Regions from separate parts of the Streptomyces sp. NPDC050988 genome, predicted to be linked through region 2. Evidence: riboswitches for the same ligand, from Rfam matches in the RefSeq annotation. Region 2 holds a riboswitch; the other holds the start of a gene.
The links. A riboswitch is a leader RNA that binds a small molecule or an ion and turns the genes downstream of it on or off. The one in region 2 is predicted to bind S-adenosylmethionine.
Positions count from the first base shown of each region.

Region 1: another riboswitch for S-adenosylmethionine. It lies ahead of ACIBEI_RS03025 (glutathione S-transferase C-terminal domain-containing protein); the one in region 2 lies ahead of ACIBEI_RS29130 (aminotransferase class V-fold PLP-dependent enzyme).

Region 1 covers NZ_JBITFQ010000001.1:695,126-698,848, forward strand. Annotated here, with positions in the region: gene ACIBEI_RS03010 (NtaA/DmoA family FMN-dependent monooxygenase) at 1-392, opposite strand, end outside; gene ACIBEI_RS03015 (LLM class flavin-dependent oxidoreductase) at 415-1,689, opposite strand; gene ACIBEI_RS03020 (putative leader peptide) at 1,764-1,886, opposite strand; SAM riboswitch class IV at 2,170-2,315, shown strand; gene ACIBEI_RS03025 (glutathione S-transferase C-terminal domain-containing protein) at 2,525-3,235, shown strand; gene ACIBEI_RS03030 (AfsR/SARP family transcriptional regulator) at 3,370-3,723, shown strand, end outside.
Region 2 covers NZ_JBITFQ010000015.1:180,742-184,464, forward strand. Annotated here, with positions in the region: gene trpD (anthranilate phosphoribosyltransferase) at 127-1,191, shown strand; SAM riboswitch class IV at 1,502-1,618, shown strand; gene ACIBEI_RS29130 (aminotransferase class V-fold PLP-dependent enzyme) at 1,790-3,136, shown strand; gene ACIBEI_RS29135 (glycerate kinase) at 3,186-3,723, opposite strand, start outside.

The DNA.
Region 1 (3,723 bases), on a different contig from region 2:
CAGGAGGTGACGACGTTCCAGGCGGCGCGCCCGTCCGAGAGGTGGTCCAGGCTGGCGAACTGGCGGGCCACCTCGTAGGGCTCGTTGAACGTGGAGTTGATGGTGCCGGTCAGGCCGAGGTGCTGGGTGACGGCGGCCAGCGCGGTGAGGACGGTGAAGGTGTCGGGGCGGCCGACGACGTCCAAGTCGTAGATCTTTCCGCCCTGTTCGCGCAGTCGCAGCCCTTCGGCGAGGAAGAGGAAGTCGAACTTGGCGCGTTCGGCAGTGCGGGCGAAGTGCGTGAAGGAGCTGAACTCGATGTGGCTGCCGGCCTCCGGGTCGCTCCAGACGGTGGTGTTGTTGACGCCGGGGAAGTGGGCGGCCAGGTGGATCTGCTTCAGCGGCTTGCTCATGGTCCTGGGGTCTCCGTCCGGCTCAGGCGGTGGCGTTGGCAGAGGCGTTGGCGTGGGCGTTGGCGACAGCAGTCCCGGTGGCGTTGGCGGCGTAGCGGTTCGCCGGGCGGGCGAGCCCGAGCAGTCCGCGCAGGGTGTCGGCCTCGTAGGCGCGGCGGAAGGCGCCCCGGCGCTGGAGTTCGGGGACAAGCCCCTGGGTGATGGCCGGCAGGTCGTGGCCGAGGACGGCTGGGCGCAGCCGGAAGCCGGTCAGCCCGGCCGACGACAACTCCTGAAGCAGGTCGGCGAGTTGGGCGGGCGTGCCGGTGAAGACGCGGGCGTCGCTGGTGAACGGCTGTCCCGCGAGGATGTCGAGGCGGTCCTTGCGGGCGGCCGCGGCGGCCGGATCGTCGTCGAGGAACACCACCAAGTCGCCGAAGACGTGCAGGGGTTGGCCGGCGCGGCCCGCGAGGGCCTGTTCGGCGCGGATCTCGGCGACTATCGCGCGGGCCTGGTTGGTGTCGTGCGGGGTGACGTAGCCGATGTCGGCGGCGCGGGCCACCAGCCGGTACGGCACGGTCTGGTGGGCGAGGGCGCTGACGACGGGCTGGCCCTGGGGCGGACGCGGGGTGATGGAGGGGCCCTTGACGCTGAAGTGCGGGCCCTCGAAGTCGATGTAGTGGAGCTTGTCGCGGTCGACGAAGCGGCCGGTCGCCACGTCCCGAATCTCGGCGTCGTCCTCCCAGCTGTCCCAGAGTCTGCGTACGACCTCGACGTAGTCGGCCGTCTCGTCGAAGAGTTCGGTCACGACGTCCTGTGTGGCCGGGCTGTCGTAGGCGTCCAGACGGGGCAGGGTTCGGCGACCGAAGTGCGCGGCCTCGTTCTGGCGTGCCGTCAACTGCACCCGCAGGCCTGCCCGGCCGGAACTCACATGGTCGAGGGTGGCAATGGCCTTGGAGATGTGGAACGGCTCCGTGTGCGTGGCCACCACGGTCGGCACCAGACCTATGTGGCGAGTCAGTGGGGCGACCCGGGCGGCGACGAGAACGGCGTCGAGCCGGCCGCGGACCTGGTCGGTCCGCCCGTCCGGCTCGATGAAGTGCGAGGACTGCGGTCCGAGGCCGTCCTCGAAGGTCACGAAGTCGAGGAGACCGCGCTCGGCCTCGGCGACGAGACCGGCCCAGTACCCGGCGGTGAACAACTCCCGGGGCCGGGCCACCGGTTCGCGCCAGGCGGCGGGGTGCCAGCCGGCGCCGTCGAGCGCCACGGCGAGGTGCGGATGCGCGGAGGAGGGCAGGGCAGAAGGTGCTGAGGACACGAGAGGTGTGCCTTCCTGATCGTCCGTACGAGAAAGCCGGCCCTCGTCGGAGGGCGCGGCCGCGTGGATTCAGGTCAGGGGCAACAGAGCGCGCCGGCGACGCGCAGCAGGTCGATGTGCGGCCGGGAGTAGAGGCGTACGCGATGGAGCGGGGCGGCCTTCGGGACGCTGCGGCGGGACACGGTTCGCGCTCGCACGTGCGTCACCTCCGCCCTTCCGGCTCGGCGGACCGGGGGCCCGCCGACCTCGCGTGCGCGGACCCTCGATCGGGCACCGCCTCGTCGTCAACGAGCACAACAGTACGGCTGCGCCCTTTCTTCCGGCCAGCGAGAGTTCCTGTTCCGACGGCTTCCGGGAGTTCCTGTCGGGAGGCATCTCATCACGAGATACGCAGCCGGTCCCGTGGTCCGGCGGCCGGGTGCCCAGCTGCTGAGACGCCGTCTTGACGGTCCCGCGGAGCGCATCAACACTGGCGGGGACGGTCACGATTGCCAGCGCCCGTCGTGCGGGGACTCCCCGTTCGTGCGGTCATCGGCCCCGGCCCGCTGGCAGGCAACCCTTCCACCGCGACGGGGTGCCCCGGGTGACGACCGGGTTCCGCCGGAGCGGCGGGGCAAGCGTGGTCTCGCGTCTCGCGAGCCCCGACGGCAGGACCGGTGGGAATTGTCCAGGAACGGCTTGACGAGGCGCCTGCACATCGATTTGTCGCGTGTCTCCAGCGCTTACTGATCCGCCACGCGTCCGACCGATCCGGACCTGTACGGCAGCGCAGTCACTCCGTTCCGCCACTGGCGCCCACGAGGCGGCCAGGGCCCCGCGTTCCCCCTGGAGAGTCATGCCCGAGACAGTTTCCCGCGGTTCCAGCAGCACTGACACCTTCACGACGGCGGCCTCCCACACGACCGCCTGCCACTCGTCCGGCCGTGGCACGGCCGCCGGCGGCACTGCCCTCCCCGGTCCGGCCGTCCCCGGTCCGGCCGCCCGTCCGCACCGCTTCCGCGGCCGTATCGGCGTCGGTCTCGCGGGCGGCTTCTACCCGGCCCCGCACCGCTACCAGCTGTATCTGTCCGAGGCCTGTCCCTACTCGGGACGCGTGGCGGTCGTCCTCGATCTGCTCGGCCTCAAGGGCGCGCTCACCACGACGGTCCTGAAGCTCCCCGCCGAGACACCCGATGCCTTCGCGTCACTGCGCGGCGCGTACGAGGCGACCTGGCACCACTACGACGGCCCGCTCACCGCGCCCGCGCTGTGCGACCGCTGGAGCGGACGCGTCGTCAGCAACCACACGCCCGACATCCTCCGCGACCTCGCCGGCCTGCTCGCCGACGGGGCATGCGAGTCGGCACTGGATCGGCTCGACCGGCAACTCGCCGGCCATCCCTATGTGTCGGGCGACGAACTCGGCGCCGCGGATCGGGACCTCTGGGTGACACTCACCCACCTCGACCACTTCGACGCGGCGGGCACCCTCGCTCCGTACCGCCACATCGAGGAGTACGTACGACGCCTCGGCGATCACCCGGACCTCGCCGTCGACGAGCACTGAGTGCTCAGCACCGACCCACGGGCCGGTGTGACAACTGTGCGGCAGTGGGCCTGAATACGCCTTCCGGATATGCCGATAACGGGGATAGAGAAAGGGAATAGTGAGGGAGTTGTAAAACGGGGGGCGGAGAGCGCATGCGCATTCAGGTACTCGGGCCGGTCTGCGTCTGGCGGGACGGCACCCGCCTCGACCTCGGTTCGCCCCAGCGCCGCGCGGTACTCGCCCTGCTCGCCGTGTCCCGTGGACAGCAACTGCCGTTCTTCGGGCTCGCGGACGCGCTGTGGGGCGAGCGCCCGCCGGCAACCGCGTCGAACGTCGTCCAGACCCACATCAAGCACCTGCGCCACCTGTTGGAGCCGGACCGGCCACCACGCGCCCGCAGTGCGCTGCTCCCCCGGCTCGGCGACGGCTACGCGCTGCGCGTCCCGTACGACGCCATCGACCTGCTGCGCTTCAGGGACCTGGTCGCCGGGGCGGTGACCGTACGA
Region 2 (3,723 bases):
GGGTGGACCTGTTCCGTACGAGCCATGAGTCATGAGCCACGAGATATGGGCTGACCCATATCTCGTGTCCCACATCCCACATTTCACAGGCGTCCCTATCGCGGACGAACAACCCAGGAGCGGCATATGAGCGCTGTGACCCCCGCCGGAGGCGACACCGCGGCGGTCCGTTCCTGGCCCGCCCTGCTGAACGGCCTGCTGGACGGACACGACCTGAGCGCCGCCGACACCGCCTGGGCGATGGACCTGATCATGCGGGGCGAGGCGACCGACGCGCAGATCGCCGGGTTCGTGGTGGCGCTGCGGGCCAAGGGCGAGACCGTCGAGGAGATCGTCGGGTTCGTCCGGGCGATGTACGAGCACGCGAACGTGATCGAGGTGCCGGGGGAGACCGTCGACATCGTCGGTACGGGTGGCGACGGGGCGAAGACCGTCAACATCTCCACCATGTCGGCGATCGTCATCGCCGGTACGGGTGCCAAGGTCGTCAAGCACGGCAACCGGGCGGCCTCCTCGGCCTCCGGGGCGTCCGACGTGCTGGAGAAGCTCGGCGTCAATCTGGAGCTGCCGACGCATCGCGTGGCGCAGGTCGCCGAGACGGCCGGGATCACCTTCTGCTTCGCGGCGAAGTTCCACCCCGCGATGCGCTACGCGGGTGCCGCGCGTGGGCAGTTGGGGATCCGTACGGTCTTCAACGCGCTCGGTCCGCTGACCAACCCGGCGAAGGTGAGGGCGCAGGCCGTCGGGTGCGCCGATCCCCGGATGGCGCCGATCATGGCCGGCGTGTTCGCCGAGCGCGGCAACTCCTCGCTCGTCTTCCGCGGCGACGACGGGCTGGACGAGCTGACGACGACGGCCACGTCGCGGGTGTGGGTCGTACGGGACGGCAAGGTGCGCGAGGAGTCGTTCGATCCGCGTGACGTGGGGATCGAGCTGGTGCCCGTGGAGGCGTTGCGGGGGGCCGACGCCTCGTACAACGCGGATGTGGCCCGGCGGCTGCTGAACGGGGAGACCGGGCCTGTGCGGGACGCCGTGCTGCTGAACTCGGCGGCCGCGCTGGTGGCTCTCTCGCCAGGGGACGGTCCGCTCGCGGACCAGCTCCGGGCGGGGATGGCCAAGGCCGCGGACGCGATCGACTCCGGGGCGGCGAAGGCCACGTTGGAGCGGTGGGTGGCGGCGAGCAACGCGTAGCGGGTGCGGCGGGGGGTTTTCTCGCCCCCGCCGCCCCTACCCATTCCCGTCACTTCCTCAGGGGCTCCGCCCCCGAACCCCCAAAAGATTGCGCAGTTCCCCGCGCCCCTAAAAAACCTAGGGGCGCGGGGAACTGCGCAGTCTTTTAGCCTCTCCGGCGTTTGAGGAGCGGGGGTTCGGGGGCTGGCCCCCGAGTAGTGACGGGAATGGGTAGGGGCGGCGGGGGCGAGAAAGGCCCCGTCGCCCCCGACCGTCCCGGTATTCGGACGACGGGGTTGCGGTCGGATCATCGTGTGGCAAGATGCTGGCAGGTCATGAGCGACAGTCATCAGGCCCCGGCCGACTGTCCGGCAACCCTCCGTCCGTGGCGGGGTGCCCCGGGTGAAGACCAGGCCGTAGGCAGTGAGGTCTACGGCAAGCGCGGACCCCTCGCATCACCAGGGGTCCTGGTCGTCCGAGGGAGCCTTCTGTGAGCAAGCGAATGCGATAGGGCGTAGAGCCCCGCCTCCGCACACCCTTTTCCACCTCCACCACGCTTGAGCCGTACCCAGTCGTACCCGCTCGCGTGGTGTTCCCGCCTGCCTCACAGGAGCTCGCCATGTCTGTTTCCACCGTTGTCTCCGCTTCGCTGCCCGTTCTGGGGCGGGACGTCACCGTGCCGCTCGTCACCGGCGGCGAGGTCACCTACGCCGCGCTCGACTACGCCGCCAGCGCCCCGGCCCTCCAGCGGGTGTGGGACGACGTGGCCGCGTACGCCCCGTACTACGGGAGCGTGCACCGCGGGGCCGGGTACCTCTCCCAGCTGTCCACCGACCTGTTCGAGAACGCCCGCAGGACCGTCGAGGAGTTCCTCGACTGCCGCGACGGCGACCAGGTCGTCTTCACCCGGTCCACCACCGACTCGCTCAACCTCCTCGCCGCCGCCCTCCCCGCGGACTGCCAGGTCTTTGTCTTCGAGACCGAGCACCACGCGTCCCTGCTCCCGTGGCGGGACGCCCGCGTCACGTACCTCAACGCTCCGCGGAGCCCGGGCGAGGCCGTCGCGACGCTGGAGCGGGCGCTCGCCGAGCGGGACCCCCACGGGCCGGCGCTCGTGTGCGTCACGGGCGCCTCGAACGTCACCGGCGAGCTGTGGCCCGTACGGGAACTGGCCGCCGCCGCCCACGCGCAGGGCGCCCGGATCGTGCTCGACGCCGCCCAGCTCGCGCCCCACTACCCCGTGTCCGTACGGGAGTTGGACGTCGACTGGGTCGCCTTCTCCGGGCACAAGCTGTATGCGCCCTTCGGGTCGGGTGTCCTCGCCGGACGCGCCGACTGGTTGACCGAGGCCGAGCCGTACCTCGCGGGCGGGGGCGCCTCGCGGAAGGTCTCACGGCGGGTGGACGGCGGCGTGGACGTCGAGTGGCACGAGAGCGCCGCGCGGCACGAGGCCGGGTCGCCCAACGTCATCGGCGCCTACTCCATCGCCTCCGCCTGCAAGGCCCTCACCGAGGCCGGCTTCGACACGCTGGTCGCCCGGGAGCAGCACCTGATCGACACCGTCCGGACCGGTCTCGCCGAGGTGCCCGAGGTGCGTGTCCTCTCCCTCTTCGACGACGACGCGCCCCGCGTCGGCGTCATCTCCTTCGTCGTCGAGGGCTGGAACAGCTCGCACTTCGCCGCCGCGCTCTCCGCCGAGTACGGCATCGGGGTGCGGGACGGCCTGTTCTGCGCCCACCCGCTCGTACGCACGCTCCTCGGCAGCGACCCGCAGTCCCAGGGAGAGTGCGGTGCCCCCGAGGCGGCACCCGGCGAGAAGTCCCTCAACGCCATTCGCGTCAGCTTCGGGGCGGGCACCCCGGACGAGCACGTCGAGCGGTTCGTCCGAGCCGTCAAGGAACTCGTACGCGACGGCGCGAAGTGGAACTACCGCACGGTGGAAGGGCGTTGCGTTCCGGCGGTCTGACCGGCGGGTGGCTCCCCGAGCGTCTGCCGCCGCCCCGCCGGGGCTGCGCTCACACGCCCGCTCCCCGTGGCAGCCCCGCCCCCAGCAGGATCATCCGCAGCGCCCGCTCGGTCGCGTCCGTGAGGAGTTCGGAGGCTCGTACGAGGGCCTCTGCCAGGGCCATCGGGGCGGGCAGGATGCCGGTGAAGGCGTCCACGCCCGGGACCGTGTGGGCGCCCTCGCCGAGGGTGCCCGCCAGGGCGAGGACCGGGCGTCCGTTCAGCTTGGCTCGGCGGGCCACCTCGGCCGGGACCTTGCCGCGCGGGGTCTGGTGGTCCAGGGCGCCCTCGGCGGTGAGGACCAGGTCGGCGCGGGCGAGGCGGGCGTCCAGGTCGAGATGGTCGAGGAGCACCTCGAAGCGGGGGAGGAGACGGGCGCCGAGAGCGGCGAGGCCCGCGCCCAGGCCGCCGGAGGCACCCGTACCGGGGCCGCCGTACAGGTCGCAGGTGACCGGGAGGTCCCGGGTGAGGACGTACGCCCAGTTCTGCAGGCCCGCGGACAGCTCCTCGACCTGCGCGGGGGTCGCGCCCTTCTGCGGACCGAAGACG